Regions from separate parts of the Nonomuraea angiospora genome, predicted to be linked through region 2. Evidence: riboswitches for the same ligand, from Rfam matches in the RefSeq annotation. Region 2 holds a riboswitch; the other holds the start of a gene.

Region 1 (7,710 bases), 3.8 Mb from region 2:
CCGGCGGCAAGCTCGAGCCCTGGATGGACGAGCTCTGCACGGGCTACGGCACGCGGGTCGGGATCGCGTTCCAGCTGCGTGACGACATCCTGGGGGTGTTCGGCGACCCGGCGCAGACCGGCAAGCCCGCGGGCGACGACCTGCGGGAGGGCAAACGGACGATGCTGGTGGCCCGCACGCTGGCGGCCGCCTCCCCGGGCGCGGCGGAGACCGTCCGGCGGCTGCTGGGGGATCCCGGGCTGGACGAGCGCGGGGTGGAGACGCTGCGGCAGATCATCGACGAGACGGGCGCGCTGCGGGAGTGCGAGGACCTGATCGGCGACTATCTGGGGGACGCGCTGTCCGCGCTGAACGAGGCGCCGATCACGGTGGAGGCCCGCGCGGCCCTGACGGAACTGGCCATCGCCGCCACCTCCCGCAAGACCTGACCTGACCTGACCTGGGCGGGGCGGGGCAGGGCGAGGGGCAGGATCGCCACCCCAGGGCCCGGCCTCCGGCTCGCCTTCCGGCTCGGAGGCGCCCGCATGGTGGCGGGCGCCTCGTTGGTCGGGGGCCTCGTGGGGTCACAGGGCCCGATGCGGGTCACAGGGCCCGATGCGGGTCACAGTGCCTGATGCGGTGGGGGCCTCGTGGGGTCACAGGGCCCGATGCGGTCGGGGGCTTGTGGGGTCACAGGGCGCGCTGTGGTCGGGCGGCCTCCTGGGGTCAGGGGGCCGCCCCGGTCAGGGCCCTGGTCGTCAGGCGGAGGACAGGCGCTTGGCGAACTCCGCCGCCGCCGCACCCGGGTCCTCCGCGTCCGTGATCGCGCGTACGACCACCACGCGGCGCACGCCGTACGACATCACCTCGTCCAGGTTCGCGAGGTCGATGCCGCCGATCCCGAACCACGGCCGCGAGGTCTCCAGCGCGGCCGCGTGCCGGAGCAGCGGCGGGCCGGGGGCCGGGCGGCCGGGCTTGGTGGGCGTGGGCCAGATGGGGCCGCAGCAGAAGTAGTCGACGCCCGGCTCCGCTGCCGCGGCGGAAGCCTCGGCCACGGAGTGGGTGGACCGTCCGATGACGATGTCGTCGCCGAGTATCTCTCGCGCGACCGTCACGGGAAGGTCGTCCTGCCCCAGGTGGAGCACGTCGGGCCGGGCGGCGTAGGCGATGTCCGCCCGGTCGTTGACGGCCAGCAGTTTGCCGTGCCGGTCGCAGGCGTCGCGGAAGACTTCGAGGAGCGCGAGTTCTTCGCGCGCCTCCAGGCCTTTCTCCCGCAGCTGGATGATGTCCACGCCGCCGGCCAGCACCGAGTCGAGGAACTCCGCCAGGTCGCCGCGGTCGCGGCGACCGTCGGTGCAGAGATAGAGGCGGGCTTCAGAAACCGAGGGCTTGGGCACGCCGCTTGACCTCGGTATGACGGCCGGCCTTGATCGCCTCGATGGGCGATCCGGGCAGGGACTCGTCAGGGGTGAAGAGCCAGCGCAGCGACTCGACATCGTCGTAGCCGGCGTCCAGCAACACGGTCAGCGTGCCGGGCAGGCCCTTCATCACGTCCTTTCCATCGAGGAACACCGCGGGCACCTGCGGCCCGCCGCTCCCCCGGCGAACGCCGAGCAGCTTATGGTCCTTGAGGAGTTGCTTGGCCCGCCCGATCGGAAGGTCGAGGCGCGAGGCCACTTCGGGGAGCGTGAGCCACTCGTCGACGAGTTGGTCGGTCTCCCGGTCGATCTGTGCAACAGAAAGCGTCACGAAACCACAACTACCACATGCCGCGCTTGCTCAAACAACACAATCCCGTAGAGAGACTTCTGGATCTACCAGGCGTTCCGCGTCGAGACGGTGTCCCGCGTCGATGATTCTGCGCCCCTGTACGAGGTCTCGAGGCCGGTCCACGGCGAGCACCGCGGCCAGGGCGTCGTCGGCCGTGAGCCAGACGGCCGACCACTTGCCCTCCGGCTCGCCCCGGTAGATCAGCCGCTCGCCTGCCAAATGATGACCTGCATATTGCACCATGTGCCCGAATTGCTCCGACCAGAAGTACGGAACGGGATCGTACGCGACGTCCTCGCCCAGCAGGCTGGCGGCGGCCACCTCGGGGGCGTTGAGCGCGGTGTCCCAGTGCTCGACCCTGAGCCTGGTCTGCCAGCGGCGCGACCACCAGGCGGCGCAGTCGCCGACGGCGACCGTGTTCGGCAGGGAGGCGCGCAGGTGCTCGTCCACGACGACGCCGTTGTGGAGGTCGATGTCGGCGCCGGTGAGCCATTCGACGGCGGGGCGCACGCCGATGCCCGTGACCACCACGTGGGCGTCCACGAACTCGCCGCCCACCAGCCGCACGCCGCCCTCGTCCACGGAGTCGACCATGGTGTCGAGCCGCAGGTCGATGCCGTCGTACCAGCGCTGGGTGCGGGCCCCGATCTCGGCGCCGACGGCCGTCGCGAGCGGCGCCGGGCCGGCCTCGATCACGGTCACCGCGCACCCGGCGCGGCGGGCGGCGGTGGCCACCTCCGCGCCGATCCAGCCGGCGCCGATGATCACGACGCGGGCGCCGGGGACGAGCATGGCCCTGAGCTCGTGGGCGTCGTCGAGCGTGCGCAGCACGTGTTGCGGGCCGTCGCCGGGCAGCCTGATCGGCTCGGCGCCGGTGGCGATGACCAGCCCGTCGTAGCGGAGCTCGCCCTCGGTGGTCTCCACGACCCCCTTACGCAGCGCCTTGGCACTGACCCCCGCCTGGAACTCCACGTCGAGCGCGGCCAGGTCGGTGTCGACGTAGCTGGTGTCGGCGTCGCCGAACAGCACGGCCTTGGACAGCGGTGGACGGTCGTAGGGGCGATGCCGCTCCTCGCCGACCAGCGTGATCCGCCCCCCGAACCCCCGTGCGCGCAGCGCCTCCACGGTGCGCACTCCGGCCAGGCCCGCTCCCACCACCACGACTTCGTTCACGTTCATGACCCTAACGTGGGCCGGTGTCCGGGTGTCGCAGCGAGGCCGTAGGCTGGGGGCGTAAGACGCGCGGGAGTCCGGCCGTGACCGGGCTGAGAGGAAGGCTGCCATCGGGCCTTCGACCGCAAGACACCTGATCCGGATCATGCCGGCGAAGGGAGCGCGGATGGATGTGATCGTGGGCGGCGGGGTCGTCGGCCTCTCCCTGGCCTGGCGGCTGGCCCGCGAAGGGCGGCCCGTCACGCTGGTGGACCCTGCGCCCGCCTCGGGGGCCTCACACGCGGCGGCGGGGATGCTGGCGCCGGTCAGCGAGGTCACCTACACGGAGGTGCCGCTGCTGCGGCTCGGCGTGGCCTCGCTGCGCCGCTGGCCCGGCTTCGCCGCCGAGCTGGCCGCCGACGCGGGGCTGCCCGGCGCCGAGGCCCTGGACCTGCGCTCCGAGGGGACGCTCGACGTGGCGTTCGGGGCGGACGACCTGGCCGCGCTGGACGAGCTGGCCGCGTACCTGGAGAAGCTGGAGCTGCCCGTCCAGCGGCTGACCGGCCGCGAGTGCCGCCGGCTGGAGCCCATGCTGGCCCCCTCGGTGCGGGGCGGGCTGCTGGCCGCCGGCGACTCCTGGGTGGACCCGCGCCGCGTGACGGCGGCGCTGCTCGCCGCGCTCGACCGGCGGGGAGTCCGGCTCGTACGGGCGCGCGTCGCCGAGCTGCTGCGCGACGGCGGCCAGGTCACAGGCGGCCAGGTCACAGGGGGCCAGGTCACAGGCGGCCAGGTCACAGGGGGCCAGGTCACAGGGGGCCAGGTCACAGGGGTACGCCTGGAGCCGCCCGGCGACGACGACGGGCGGGCCGAGCTGCGGGCGGATCGGGTGATCCTGGCGGCCGGGGCGTGGAGCGCCGGGCTGGCCGAGGTGCCGGTCCGGCCGGTCAAGGGGCAGATCATGCGGTTGCGTTCGCCGCAGCCGCTGCTCACCCGGTGCGTCCGGGGCACGGTGCACGGCACGCCGGTCTACCTCGTCCCCCGGGGCGACGGCGAGCTGGTGGTCGGGGCCACCCAGGAGGAGATGGGCTTCGACACCAGGGTGACCGCGGGCGGGCTCTACGAGCTGCTGCGCGACGCCCGGGAGCTGGTGCCGGGCATCACCGAGCTGGAGGTCTCCGACGTGGTGGCCGGGCTGCGGCCGGGCACGCCGGACAACCTGCCGCTCATCGGCCCGAGCGGCACCCCGGGGCTGGCGCTGGCCACCGGCCATCACCGGGGCGGCGTGCTGCTGGCGCCGCTCACGGCGGACATCCTGCTGGGCGAAGAGGGCGAGCTCGCGGCAATGTGCTCGCCCGGGAGATTTCGGGATATTTCATGATTGTGATGATCAACGGGGCCTCGCACGAGGTGGCCGACGGCATGACCGTGGCGCAGGCCGTACGCACATTGACCACGGCCACCACCGGGGTGGCCGTGGCCGTCAACGACGAGGTGGTCACGCGGAGCTCGTGGGAGACGACGGCGCTCAGCGACCGTGACCGGGTGGAGGTTCTGACGGCGGTGCAAGGTGGATGATCTGATCATCGCCGGGGAGAGCTTCTCCTCCCGGCTCATCATGGGCACCGGCGGCGCGCCCTCGCTGGAGGTGCTCGACCAGGCCCTGGCCGCGTCCGGCACCGAGCTGACCACGGTGGCGATCCGGCGGCTCGACCCGAGCGCCCGGGGTTCGGTCCTGGACGTGCTGCGCAAGCGGGACATCAAGGTGCTCCCCAACACCGCGGGCTGCTTCACGGCGGGCGAGGCCGTGCTGACGGCGCGGCTGGCCAGGGAGGCCCTCGGCACCAACTGGATCAAGGTCGAGGTCATCGCCGACGAGCGGACCCTGCTGCCCGACCCGATCGAGACGTTCGACGCGGCCGAGCGGCTGGTGGCCGACGGGTTCGTGGTGCTGCCGTACATCGGGGACGACCCCGCGCTGGCGCGGCGGCTGGAACAGGCGGGCTGCTCGGCGGTGATGCCGCTGGGCGGGCCGATCGGCTCGGGCCTCGGCATCCGCAACCCGCACAGCATCGAGCTGATCGTCGAGGCCGTGTCCGTGCCGGTGGTGCTCGACGCGGGCATCGGCACGGCCAGCGACGCCGCGCTGGCGATGGAGCTGGGCTGCGCCGCCGTGATGCTGGCCACGGCGGTCACCAGGGCGCAGCAGCCCGAGCTCATGGCGCTCGCCATGAAGCAGGCCGTGGAGGCCGGACGGCTGGCGCGGCTGGCGGGCCGCATCCCGCGCAGGCGCTACGCCGAGGCGTCCTCACCGATGACCCCCTGACCCGAGTGCCGATGGCCCCCGGCCCGAGTTCCGATGATCCCCGGCCCGAGTTCCGATGGCCCCCGGCCCGAGTTCCGATGACTCGCTGACCCGAGTGACGCGTGGGGAGCTGGGACGTTCCAACGGGAACGTCTCAGCATCGGTTTCGGGCGGCGAGGCCCTCCCAGTGGCAAAACGCCCGTAAACTCAGCGGGGTGGATACGACGACTGCGGACCCCCTGGTCGGGCGGCTCCTCGATGGGCGCTACCGCATCGAGAGCCGGATCGCCCGGGGCGGTATGGCGACCGTCTACCTCGCGCTGGACGTCCGCCTGGACCGGACGGTGGCGCTGAAGGTCATGCACCGCTCGCTGGCCGAGGACCCCGCGTTCGTGCGCAGGTTCATCGGCGAGGCCAAGTCGGTTGCCCGCCTCTCCCATCCCAACGTGGTGCACGTCTTCGACCAGGGCACCGACACCGATGTCGTCTACCTGTCGATGGAGTACGTGCCCGGCAAGACGCTGCGCGACATCCTGCGCGAGCGCGGCAGGCTGCCCGCCCGCGAGGCGCTGGAGATCATGATCCCGGTGCTCGCCGCCCTCGGCGCGGCCCACCAGGCCGGGATGGTCCACCGCGACGTCAAGCCGGAGAACGTCCTGATGACCGACGACGGCCGGGTCAAGGTCGTCGACTTCGGCCTGGCCCGGGCCATCGAGGCCACCAACCAGACCCGCACCGGCGTGATGATCGGCACCATCGGCTACATGGCGCCCGAGCAGGTCACCACCGGCGCCGCCGACGTGCGCAGCGACGTCTACGCCGCGGGCATCATGCTGTTCGAGCTGGTCACCGGCCAGCAGCCGTATGACGGCGCGACGCCCATGTCGGTGGCCTACCGGCACGTCCACGACACCGTGCCCGCGCCGTCGTCGGTCGTCCACGACGTGCCGCCGCTGATCGACACGCTGGTGGCCCAGGCGACGGCCCGCGAGCCGGACCAGCGCCCCGCCGACGCGACCGCGATGCTCGTGGCCGCCGTCGAGACGCACCGGATGCTGCCGCGCCTGACCAACCCGCCGGGCTCACACCCGCAGGGGCCCTCTGCGGCCCCACACGCGCGGACGCAGGTCTTCAACGCCTCCGGCGCCGCCTCGATGCCCCAGCCCGCCCCCGCCCACACCATGATCCAGCCGCGGACGGAGGTGCCGCCTCCGGCGCGGCGGGCGGGGTTCAAGCCCCACTGGTTCCTGGTGCTGCTCGCCGGAGTGATGGTGGTCGCGGTCGGGGTGACCGGCTGGTACTTCGCGCAGCCCGAGATGGTCTCCGTGCCCGACCTGGTCGGCAAGAACCTGGCGCTGGCCAGGAAGAGCGCGGCCGCGGCCGGGCTCAAGGTGCAGGAAGCCGAAGGCCGCAACGACGAGAAGACGGCCGCGGGCCTGATCCTGCGCACCGACCCGGCGTTCGGCGCCGAGGTGGAGAAGGGCACCACGATCACGCTGGTCCCCTCGCTCGGGCCCAGGCGCATCGTCGTGCCCAACACCGAGGGCATGACCGGCGACCAGGCCCGCGCCAAGATCGCCGAGGCCGGGCTGACCGTGGGCGTCGTCAAGCGGCTGGCCAACCAGGAGATCGAGCGGGACAAGGTCATCCGCACCTCGCCGCAGGTCGGCGAGAAGGTGCGCCAGAGCGCCAGGGTCGACATCTACGTCAGTGCCGGGATGGTCATGCCTGACGTCGACAACATGCCCAAGGACGAGGCCGCCCAATATCTCGGCGGCCTGGGCTTCCAGGTGCAGGTCAACGAGGTGGACGACGACGCCGAGCCGTGCACGGTCATCGCGCAGACGCCCAAGGCCAAGTCCGAGGTGGACAAGGGCGCGCAGGTCATGATCACGGTGGCGCGGTGCCAGCGGGACTTCTGGGACTGGCTCAACCGCAACGGGGACAACCAGGCCCGCGACGACCAGCAGTTCGCCCTGGTTCCGGCGGTGATCGGAAAGAATATCGGGGACGCCAAGGCGGAGTTAGAGGCACTGGGGTTCAAGGTGCGGGTGCAGCGGCTGGGCAACCGCGGGGTGGTCCAGTTCCAGCGGCCGCTGCCCAACAGCGAGCGGCCGCAGGGGAGCACGGTCGTCCTCTGGCAGTGAGGCCCGCCTTGGGCGAGGGGTGCGGTCCCTTCGGGAGGTGAGGGCGGATGAGGGCGATCGCACGATGCCTGAAGTCCGCCCACCCAGGCCGCAGGCCAGGCGCGGGCGGTCAGGGGGTGGCGAGGTGGCCGTGGAGGCGGACGCGGGCGAGGCCGCCGTCCGGGTAGATGTCCACTCGTACGTGCGTGACCGGGTCCGGGTGGGCCAGGCGGAAGCGGTGCGGGGTGTCGGGCTGCAGGCGGGTCCTCGGGAGGAGCTCCACCTCCCGGTCACCGTCCAGACCCGTCAGCGAGACCGCGCCCGGCGCGTTGAACAGCAGGTTCGTGGTGTCGATCTCGGCCAGCCCGATCACGCCGCGCC
Region 2 (7,710 bases):
TCGTCCACGACCACGACGACGTTGCCGGCCTCGGGCCAGGCCTCCACGCTGATCAGCCCGCCCTTGGGCGAGTACTTGAACGCGTTCTCCAGCAGCTGCCCCAGCACGATGTCCGTGGCCAGGGCGTCCCCCAGCACGTTCGGCAGCCCGTCCTGGATGACGACCTCGACCCGGTGCTTGTCCGACAGCGCGGGCAGCCCGAGCGTGGCCGCGTCGATCCGCTCGGCCAGGTCGAACTCCTCGATCCGCACCTTGAGCTCGTCGGCCCCCGCCCTGGCCCCGAGCAGCAGGTGGTCCATGAGCTCGCCCAGCGACCTGGCCCGCTCGGCGATCGTGTGCACGGCCGAGCGGCGCTCCGGGTCGCTCATCTTGTCCCAGCGCCGGTCGAGCGTGCTGGCGAACCCGCGCACGATCGTGATCGGCGTACGCAGCTCGTGGCTGGTCGTGGCCAGGAACAGGTCCTTGGCCTCCTCGAGCTCCTTGGCCGTGGTGACGTCGCGGAAGTCGATGACCACCTCGCCGGTCTCCTCGATCCGCGCGCTCACCACGTCCAGCCACCGCCCGGTCTCCATCTGGAACGTGACCTTCTCGCCCGGCTTGGGCAGCGGGAACGGCGGCGGCCCGCCGATGACGGCCTCGGCCGGGAACGCGGTGAGCTCGGCGGCGGCCGGGTTCCACCGGACGACCCGCCCCGATCCGTCGAGCACGGCGATGCCGTCGGCGCTGGCGTCGAAGACGGCCTGCTCGTGCGCCCGCTGCCGGACCGCCTCCTGGTAGGCCACCGCGTTGCCGACGGCGATGCCCGCGTGGCCGGCCAGGAGCTCCAGCAGCTCCAGTTCGAGGTGCCCGGGTGTGCTCTGGGCGAACAGCGCGTACAGGGCCCCGTACGGGCGCCCTCCGACGGCGGCCAGGCCCAGCGCGATCGTGTGCAGCCCCTTCAGCCGGGCCCAGACCAGGTCCTCGAGCCCGTTGGACTCCAGCATGACGGTCTTGCCGGTGCGTAAGAGCTTGTCGACGAGGCTCGTACGCAGGTCCGTGGTGGTGCCCCTGATGGCCTCCGGCAGCTGGTACGTGCTGACCAGCCGTAACCGCTCGCCCTCGATCAGCACGAACCCGCCCGCGTCGGCCCCTGTGAGCTCCGTGAGGCTGGCCGAGATCCGGTCGAGCACGGCCGACAGCTCCAGCTCGGAGTTGATGTCGCCGACCACGTCGGTGAGCCGGCGCACCAGCCTGGCCCGGCGCGCCATGCGGTCCTTGGCCACCTGGTCGGCCCGCGCGAGGTGGTGCACGCAGACGTACCCGGCCACGGAGCTGCCCAGCCGCAGCGCGCTGATGTCGACGCGCACGTCGAGCACGGTCCCGTCGTCGCGTAAGCGCTTGGTGCGGACCGAGACCTGGCCGCCGGTGCGCACGCGTTCGAGCACGGCGTTGTGCTCGGCGGTCAGCTCGCCCGGCACGATCGGCGCCCGGCGCCCGAGCATCTCCTCCGCCGTCCACCCGAACAGCCGCTCGGCCGCCTCGTTCCAGACCAGTACGCTCTGATCACGGTCGACGACCACGACGGCGTTGGGCGAACCGGCGAGGGCAGCGCGAGCTATCTCGTCGTCACTACCGGCCCATTCGTCCCCCACTCCTCCATAGTGCACGTGGCGTGGTGAGTGCGTCGGGCGATCCGTCCGATACGCTGCGGTCACGGTGATTCTCGGCGGCAGGGAGGCTGGTGGCATGTCGAGCGGCGATCTCGATGCCCTGTTGCGCGTGACCTCCAGCACCTATCGAGGTGAGACACATCCTGACATCGCGTTCGGCACCTATGACGGGGCCGTCGGAAGGCTGGTGCTCGCGGTCACCGGCAAGGGCATCGCGGCGTGCAGCTTCGAGCCGGAAAACGCGGTGTACGAGCTGGTCACCAGGCACGTGGGCAGCTTCATCGGGCCGGATCCGCGCCGGCTCGACCCGGTGCGCAGGGAGCTGGACGCCTACTTCTCGGGCCGCCTGCGCGCGTTCGCCACGCCCGTCGACCTGACGCTGGCGACATCCTTCGCCCGCACGGTGCTGCAGAAGACGATAGCGGTCCAGTACGGCACCACCACGACGCTGGAGGAGATCGGCGCGAGCATCGGCAGGCCCCGCGCGCTGCGGGCGATCGGCAACGCGCTGGCCTCCAACCCCGTGTGCGTGATCGTGCCGTGCCACCGCGTGGTGCGCGAGGACGGCGCGCTCGGCGACTACGCGGGCGGCGCGGCCGCCAAGCAGCACCTGCTCAACGTCGAAAAGCGCGCGTCGACCAGCTGATCAGCAGGGTGACCAGCACGGCCACGACGGCCGCGCCGAGCGCCCCGTTCATCCACGGCTGCCGGGTGAAGCCGATGGCGTCGCGGACCTGCTGCCAGAAGCCGTCCCACGGCCCGACCGTGGGCGTGGAGGTCGTCAGCCAGTACGCCACGAAGCCGAGGGCCCACGGCACCAGCCGCGACCAGCGCGAGGGCGCGTTCTCCGCGGTGTTCCAGCTCCGCGAGCCGCCGAGCACGAAGTAGTCCACGGCCAGCACCGCGAACATCGGCACGAACACCGCCCCGATCACCCCCAGGAACGCCCCGTACGAGTTGACGTCCACGACCAGGGCGATCGTGACGCTCAGCACGCCGATGGCGACGGAGAACAGGCGCCGGTCGACCCGCGGCATCAGGTTCTGCAGCGAGACCGTGGTGGAGTAGACGTTGGCGAACGACTGGTCGGTCTCCCGCAGCACCAGGATCGCGAAGAACAGCGCGCCCAGCGGCACCGCCACGAACGCGCCGAACACCGACGTCCCGTCGGCCGCCACCTTGTCGGCCCCGGCCACGGCCACCGCGAACACGCCCAGGCCCAGGCAGGCGACCTGGGCCAGCGTGTAGCCGCCGACCACACCGGTGAACGCGGCCCTGCTCGACCTGGAGTGCCGGGCGAAGTCGGCCGCCATCGGCACCCACGACACCGACAGCGCGATCACGTAGTCCACCGCCGGGGCGAACGCCGTCCAGGACCCGCCGGTCTGCGCGGGCGCCCTGGTCAGGAAGAACCAGGCGAACCAGACCATCGACACGATCACGCCGATGGTGACGTACCGCCGCAGCAGCCTGACGGACCCGAGCGGCCAGATCGTGAGCGCGGTGGTCAGCACCCCCGCCGCGATCACCCACACCTGGTACGGCACGGCGCCGAAGATGGCGCTGGCCGCCTTGGCGATCACCCACAGCTCGAACGCGGCCCAGCCGAGCATCTGGACGATGTTCAGGACCGTGGGGACGTACGAGATCCGCGCCCCGAACAGGCCCCGCAGCAGCACCATCGCGGGCTGCCCCGTCTGGGTGCCGGGGACGGCGGACAGGCCCACCATGGCGGTGCCGATCAGGCTGCCGACCACGGTCGCGAGGAGCGCGGCGGTCAGGCTGAGCGGAGCGCCTGGCACGGGGTTGAGCAGGAGCAGCGCGCCGGAGAAGCCGAGGAGGCTGACTCCGAGGTTCGCCCAGAGCGCACCCTGATCGAGCACGCCCAGGGTCTTCGGCGGCCTGCCTTCGAGAGTCAGCGGAACTTCGTCGACGACATGCGTCATCGCACACTCCCTACGCCGGCATTACCCGGACAGGTTCAGGCGGTCGGCAGCGGATCTATGACTGCCCTCTCAGCCCGGCACACCCCGAGCTCCCGCGACGATCTGCAGTTGGCGCCCTCATCATGCCTCAGTGGCGGCGAAACCGCCACAGGGGGTCTTTCTACGCCACGAAAGGCTGCTGCCCGGTCTCGCTGACCATCGGGCGGCGCGCGAACTCCCACGACTGCATGCCGCCGCCGACGTTGACGGCGTCGCGCCCGAGCTGGTTGAGCCAGGCCGCGACCTGCAGGGACCGGCCGCCCACCCGGCAGACGACGTAGACCGTGCGGTCGCCGGGCACCTCGTCCACCCGCCCCTGAATCTGCGTCATGGGGATGTGCACGGCCTCAGGGGCGTGCCCCGCGACCCATTCGTCCTGCTCACGGACGTCGAGCAGGTAAGCGTCTGCCGGAACGGCACTGGCCTCGATCTCAGGAACGGTCATGACTCCATCATCTCGCGCCTGGCGTCGTAGGCCGCACGCGCCGCGGCGATCTCCTCCTGGTGCGTCTCCGTCCAGGTGACCAGCGACTTGATGGTCTCGTGCAGCGTGCGGCCGAGCGGTGTGAGCGCGTAGTCCACCCTGGGCGGCACGACGGGATGGACGGTGCGGCTGACCAGGCCGTCGCGCTCCAGCTGGCGCAGGGTCACGCTGAGCATGCGCTGGCTGACGCCGTCGATCTCGCGGCGGAGCTGGGTGAAGCGCAGGCTCTGGCAGTCGAGCAGGGCGATCACGAGCAGCGACCACTTGTCGGCGATGCGGTCGAGGATCTGGCGCACCTCGCAGTCCTCGCGCGTGTCCCACTGGCGCACGTCGTAGTCGTCGAGCGGTTCCACAGTGCCTTCTTCCATCTCGCTCATTTGAGAAGGCGGGACAGCCGGCGGTCGGCGAGGGGCTTGCCGCCGGTCTGGCAGGTGGGGCAGTACTGCAGCGAGGAGTCCGCGAACGACACCTCGCGGATCGTGTCGCCGCAGACGTCGCACGGCTGCCCGGCCCGGTTGTGGACCCGCAGTCCCGACTTCTTCTCCGCCTTGAGGTCCTTGGCCGCCAGCCCCTGCGCCCGCTCCACCGCCTCCGCCAGCGTGGTCACGATGGCCTCGTGCAGGTCGGCGATCTGCGCGTCCGTCAGCGTGGCCGCGATCTTGAACGGGGACATCCTGGCCGCGTGCAGCACCTCGTCCGAGTACGCGTTCCCGATGCCGGCGATGATCTTCTGGTCGCGCAGCAGCCCCTTGATCTGGGTGCGGTTGCCGCCCACGATGCGCTTGAGCGCGTCGACGGTGAAGGACTCGTCGAGGGGGTCGGGGCCGAGGGCGGCGACGCCGGGGACGTCGTCCGGGTTCTTGGTGACGTAGACGGCCAGGCGCTTCTGCGTGCCGGCCTCCGTCAGCTCGAACCCGGGCGCCAGGCCCTCCTCGTCGGGCGCCAGCCGGACCCGTACCGCGAGCGGACCCTTGCCTGGACGTACGGGCTTGGCGCCCGACAGGTCGTCGCGCCAGCGCAGCCACCCCGCCCGGGCCAGGTGGATGACCAGGTGGAGGCCGTCGCAGTCGAGGTCGAGGAACTTGCCGTGCCGCGCCACGCCGGTGATCGTCAGCCCGCCGAGCGCGGTCACCGGCGGGTCGAACGTCTTGAGCGCCTGGATGGCCACCACGTCGACACCCAGGACCGTGCGGCCCACGGCGCGTTCGCGCAGGAAATGGGTGAGCGACTCCACTTCGGGAAGTTCCGGCATGTCCCCAGGGTACGTGCGCGTCCGGCCGTCCACAGCCTGTGGACGGCTACGGCACGCTCCAGAAGGCCAGCTCGTGCGCCATCCCCTCGGCGAACAGCTCCTCGGCCCGCGCCGGGTCCGGCGCGGCCTCGTCGATCATCTGCGCGATCCGCGCGGTGAGCGCCGCGAACGCCGGATCCGCGTACGTGTCCACCCACGCCCGATATCTCGACTCAGCAGGCGAATTTTCCGCCAATATCTGTCCGAGACTCGAATATCCCCACATACACGGATAAAGCGCCGCCAACCCCTCCCCGTACGACGCCGCCGACTCCAGCAGGAACGCCGTGTACGTCACGCACGCCGGCCCCTTCACCGCCCCCTCCAGATCGGCGCCGAACTCCGCCGACAACGACCTGTGCAGCCTCAACTCGTCGTGGTACGTGGTGTGCGCCAGGTCCACCAGGTCACCCAGATGCCCGTCGGGCGCCTGCCAGGCCAGCCGCGCGAACACCCGTACGTAGTCGAGCAGGAACAGGTAGTCCTGCTCCAGCCACGACCTGAACACCGGCTCGGGCAGGTCGCCACGCGCGATGCCGGCCACGGTCGGATGCTCGAGCTGCGCCCGCAGCAGCGGGCGGCCGACCGCGTGCAACTTCTCCGAGATAGTCATGGCTGGGAGGTTAGTGTCGAAGCATGACTGTGACGATCGCCGAAGAGCTGCTCCTGCTCGCCCTCCACGACGAGAAGGGCACGCCGCTCGTCGCCGGCACCCAGCTCGACCCGGCCCTCGCCGGCGCGCTCCTCGCCGAGCTGGCCGTCAACGGCCGGCTGGAGCTGTCGGACAAGAAGGTGACGGTCACGGACCCGTCCCCCCTCGGCGACTCCGAGCTGGACGCCACGCTGGCCCGCATCGCCGAGGAGGGCAAGGAGCGCAAGCCCGCCTGGTGGGTCCAGCGGCTGCAGTCGGCCAAGCTGCGCAGGCGCCTGCTCACCAGGCTGGCGGAGTCGGGCGTGCTGACCGAGCAGCGCGGCAAGGTGCTGGGCGTCTTCCCCACGACGCGCTGGCCCGAGGCCAGCCCCGACGTGGAGGCCGCGGTCAGGGACCGGGTGGCCGGCGCGCTGGCGGGCGCCGACCCCGACGCCCGCACGGCCGTCCTGATCGCCATCGCGCACGCGGCCAAGCTCGACCGCAAGGCCTTCCCCGAGGCGAGCAGGAAGCGCGTCAAGGAGATCGCGGAAGGTGCCTGGACGGCCGACGCGGTCGCCCAGACCATCGCCGCCATCAACGCGGTCATGATCACGACGATCACCGCGGCGACCGTCGCCGCGACGACCACCACGACCGGGTGAGCCGCGCTAGTTGCCGGTGTCGATGACGTCCTTCGGCACCGCCTTGTCCGCCTTCAGGGCGTTGAAGAGGGCCAGCGCCTTGGGCCGGTCCGACTTGATCGCGTCGCCGCCGTCCGCCAGCCGCTCGGTGCCGCCGAAGGGGACCACCGTCGTCACGGGGCTGTCGCCCATCGCCAGCCCCAGCGACAGCAGGTCGAAGGCGCCCGTGCCGCCGTCGACCGAGACCGCGTCGGTGGCGCTCATCGCCAGCGGGATCGACGTGAACGGGTTGATCAGCACGCCGGGGCTGGCCGCCTTCTTCACGACCGCGCCCAGGAACTGCCGCTGCCGCTTGGTCCGCTCGAAGTCGGGCAGCGCGCCGCCCTTTCTGGTCCGTACGTAACCCAGGGCCTGGGCGCCGTTGAGCACCTGCGTGCCCTTCTTCAGCTTGAGCCCGGCCTTCGGGTCGTCCACGGCGGCCCGTACGTTGATCTCGACCCCTCCGATGGCGTCCACGATCCCGACGAACCCGGCGAACCCGATCTCCATGTAGTGGTCGACGTGCACGCCCGTGACCGACTCCACGGTGCGGACCAGCAGCTGCGGCCCGCCGTTGTAGGCGGCGTTGAGCTTGTTGCGCCCCTTGCCCGGGATGTCGACGGCCAGGTCGCGCGGCAGGCTGACCAGCGTCGGCTTGTCGCTGCCCTCGGGGATGTGCAGCAGCATCATCGAGTCCGTACGGTTGCCGCCGGTCGCCCGGCCCGTGGCGAGCTTCTTGCGCTCGGCGGCCGACAGGCCCTTGCGGCTGTCGGAGCCGACGAGCAGCCAGTTGGTGCCGGGGGTGTCGGCGGGACGGCCCGTGTATTCGTCGAGCACGCCGTCGATGCCGGCGATCCTGGAGTTGATCCAGAAGAACATGCCCACGCCCGCCACCAGCAGCACGACCAGGAGCCCGGCGACGATCTTCAGGATCGTCTTGCCGGAGACCCGCCTGCGGGGCTTCGAGGGGTCCGAGGGACCGCGCCTCGA

The links. A riboswitch is a leader RNA that binds a small molecule or an ion and turns the genes downstream of it on or off. The one in region 2 is predicted to bind thiamine pyrophosphate.
Region 1: linked by a shared signal. The riboswitch ahead of H4W80_RS54175 (FAD-dependent oxidoreductase) and the one ahead of H4W80_RS36405 (purine-cytosine permease family protein) in region 2 are both predicted to bind thiamine pyrophosphate.

What each region holds. Positions count from the first base shown of each region.
Region 1 covers NZ_JADBEK010000001.1:11,800,843-11,808,552, reverse strand. Annotated here, with positions in the region: gene H4W80_RS54195 (polyprenyl synthetase family protein) at 1-428, shown strand, start outside; gene thiE (thiamine phosphate synthase) at 738-1,376, opposite strand; gene H4W80_RS54185 (Rv2175c family DNA-binding protein) at 1,354-1,728, opposite strand; gene H4W80_RS54180 (NAD(P)/FAD-dependent oxidoreductase) at 1,759-2,928, opposite strand; TPP riboswitch at 2,982-3,099, shown strand; gene H4W80_RS54175 (FAD-dependent oxidoreductase) at 3,089-4,279, shown strand; gene thiS (sulfur carrier protein ThiS) at 4,285-4,476, shown strand; gene H4W80_RS54165 (thiazole synthase) at 4,469-5,224, shown strand; gene pknB (Stk1 family PASTA domain-containing Ser/Thr kinase) at 5,419-7,350, shown strand; gene alc (allantoicase) at 7,460-7,710, opposite strand, start outside.
Region 2 covers NZ_JADBEK010000001.1:7,965,320-7,973,029, reverse strand. Annotated here, with positions in the region: gene H4W80_RS36415 (PAS domain-containing sensor histidine kinase) at 1-1,631, opposite strand, end outside; gene H4W80_RS36410 (methylated-DNA--[protein]-cysteine S-methyltransferase) at 1,726-2,295, shown strand; gene H4W80_RS36405 (purine-cytosine permease family protein) at 2,264-3,595, opposite strand; TPP riboswitch at 3,586-3,701, opposite strand; gene H4W80_RS36400 (rhodanese-like domain-containing protein) at 3,756-4,079, opposite strand; gene H4W80_RS36395 (winged helix-turn-helix transcriptional regulator) at 4,076-4,486, opposite strand; gene H4W80_RS36390 (Fpg/Nei family DNA glycosylase) at 4,492-5,370, opposite strand; gene H4W80_RS36385 (TenA family protein) at 5,417-6,022, opposite strand; gene H4W80_RS36380 (GOLPH3/VPS74 family protein) at 6,046-6,702, shown strand; gene H4W80_RS36375 (LCP family protein) at 6,709-7,710, opposite strand, start outside.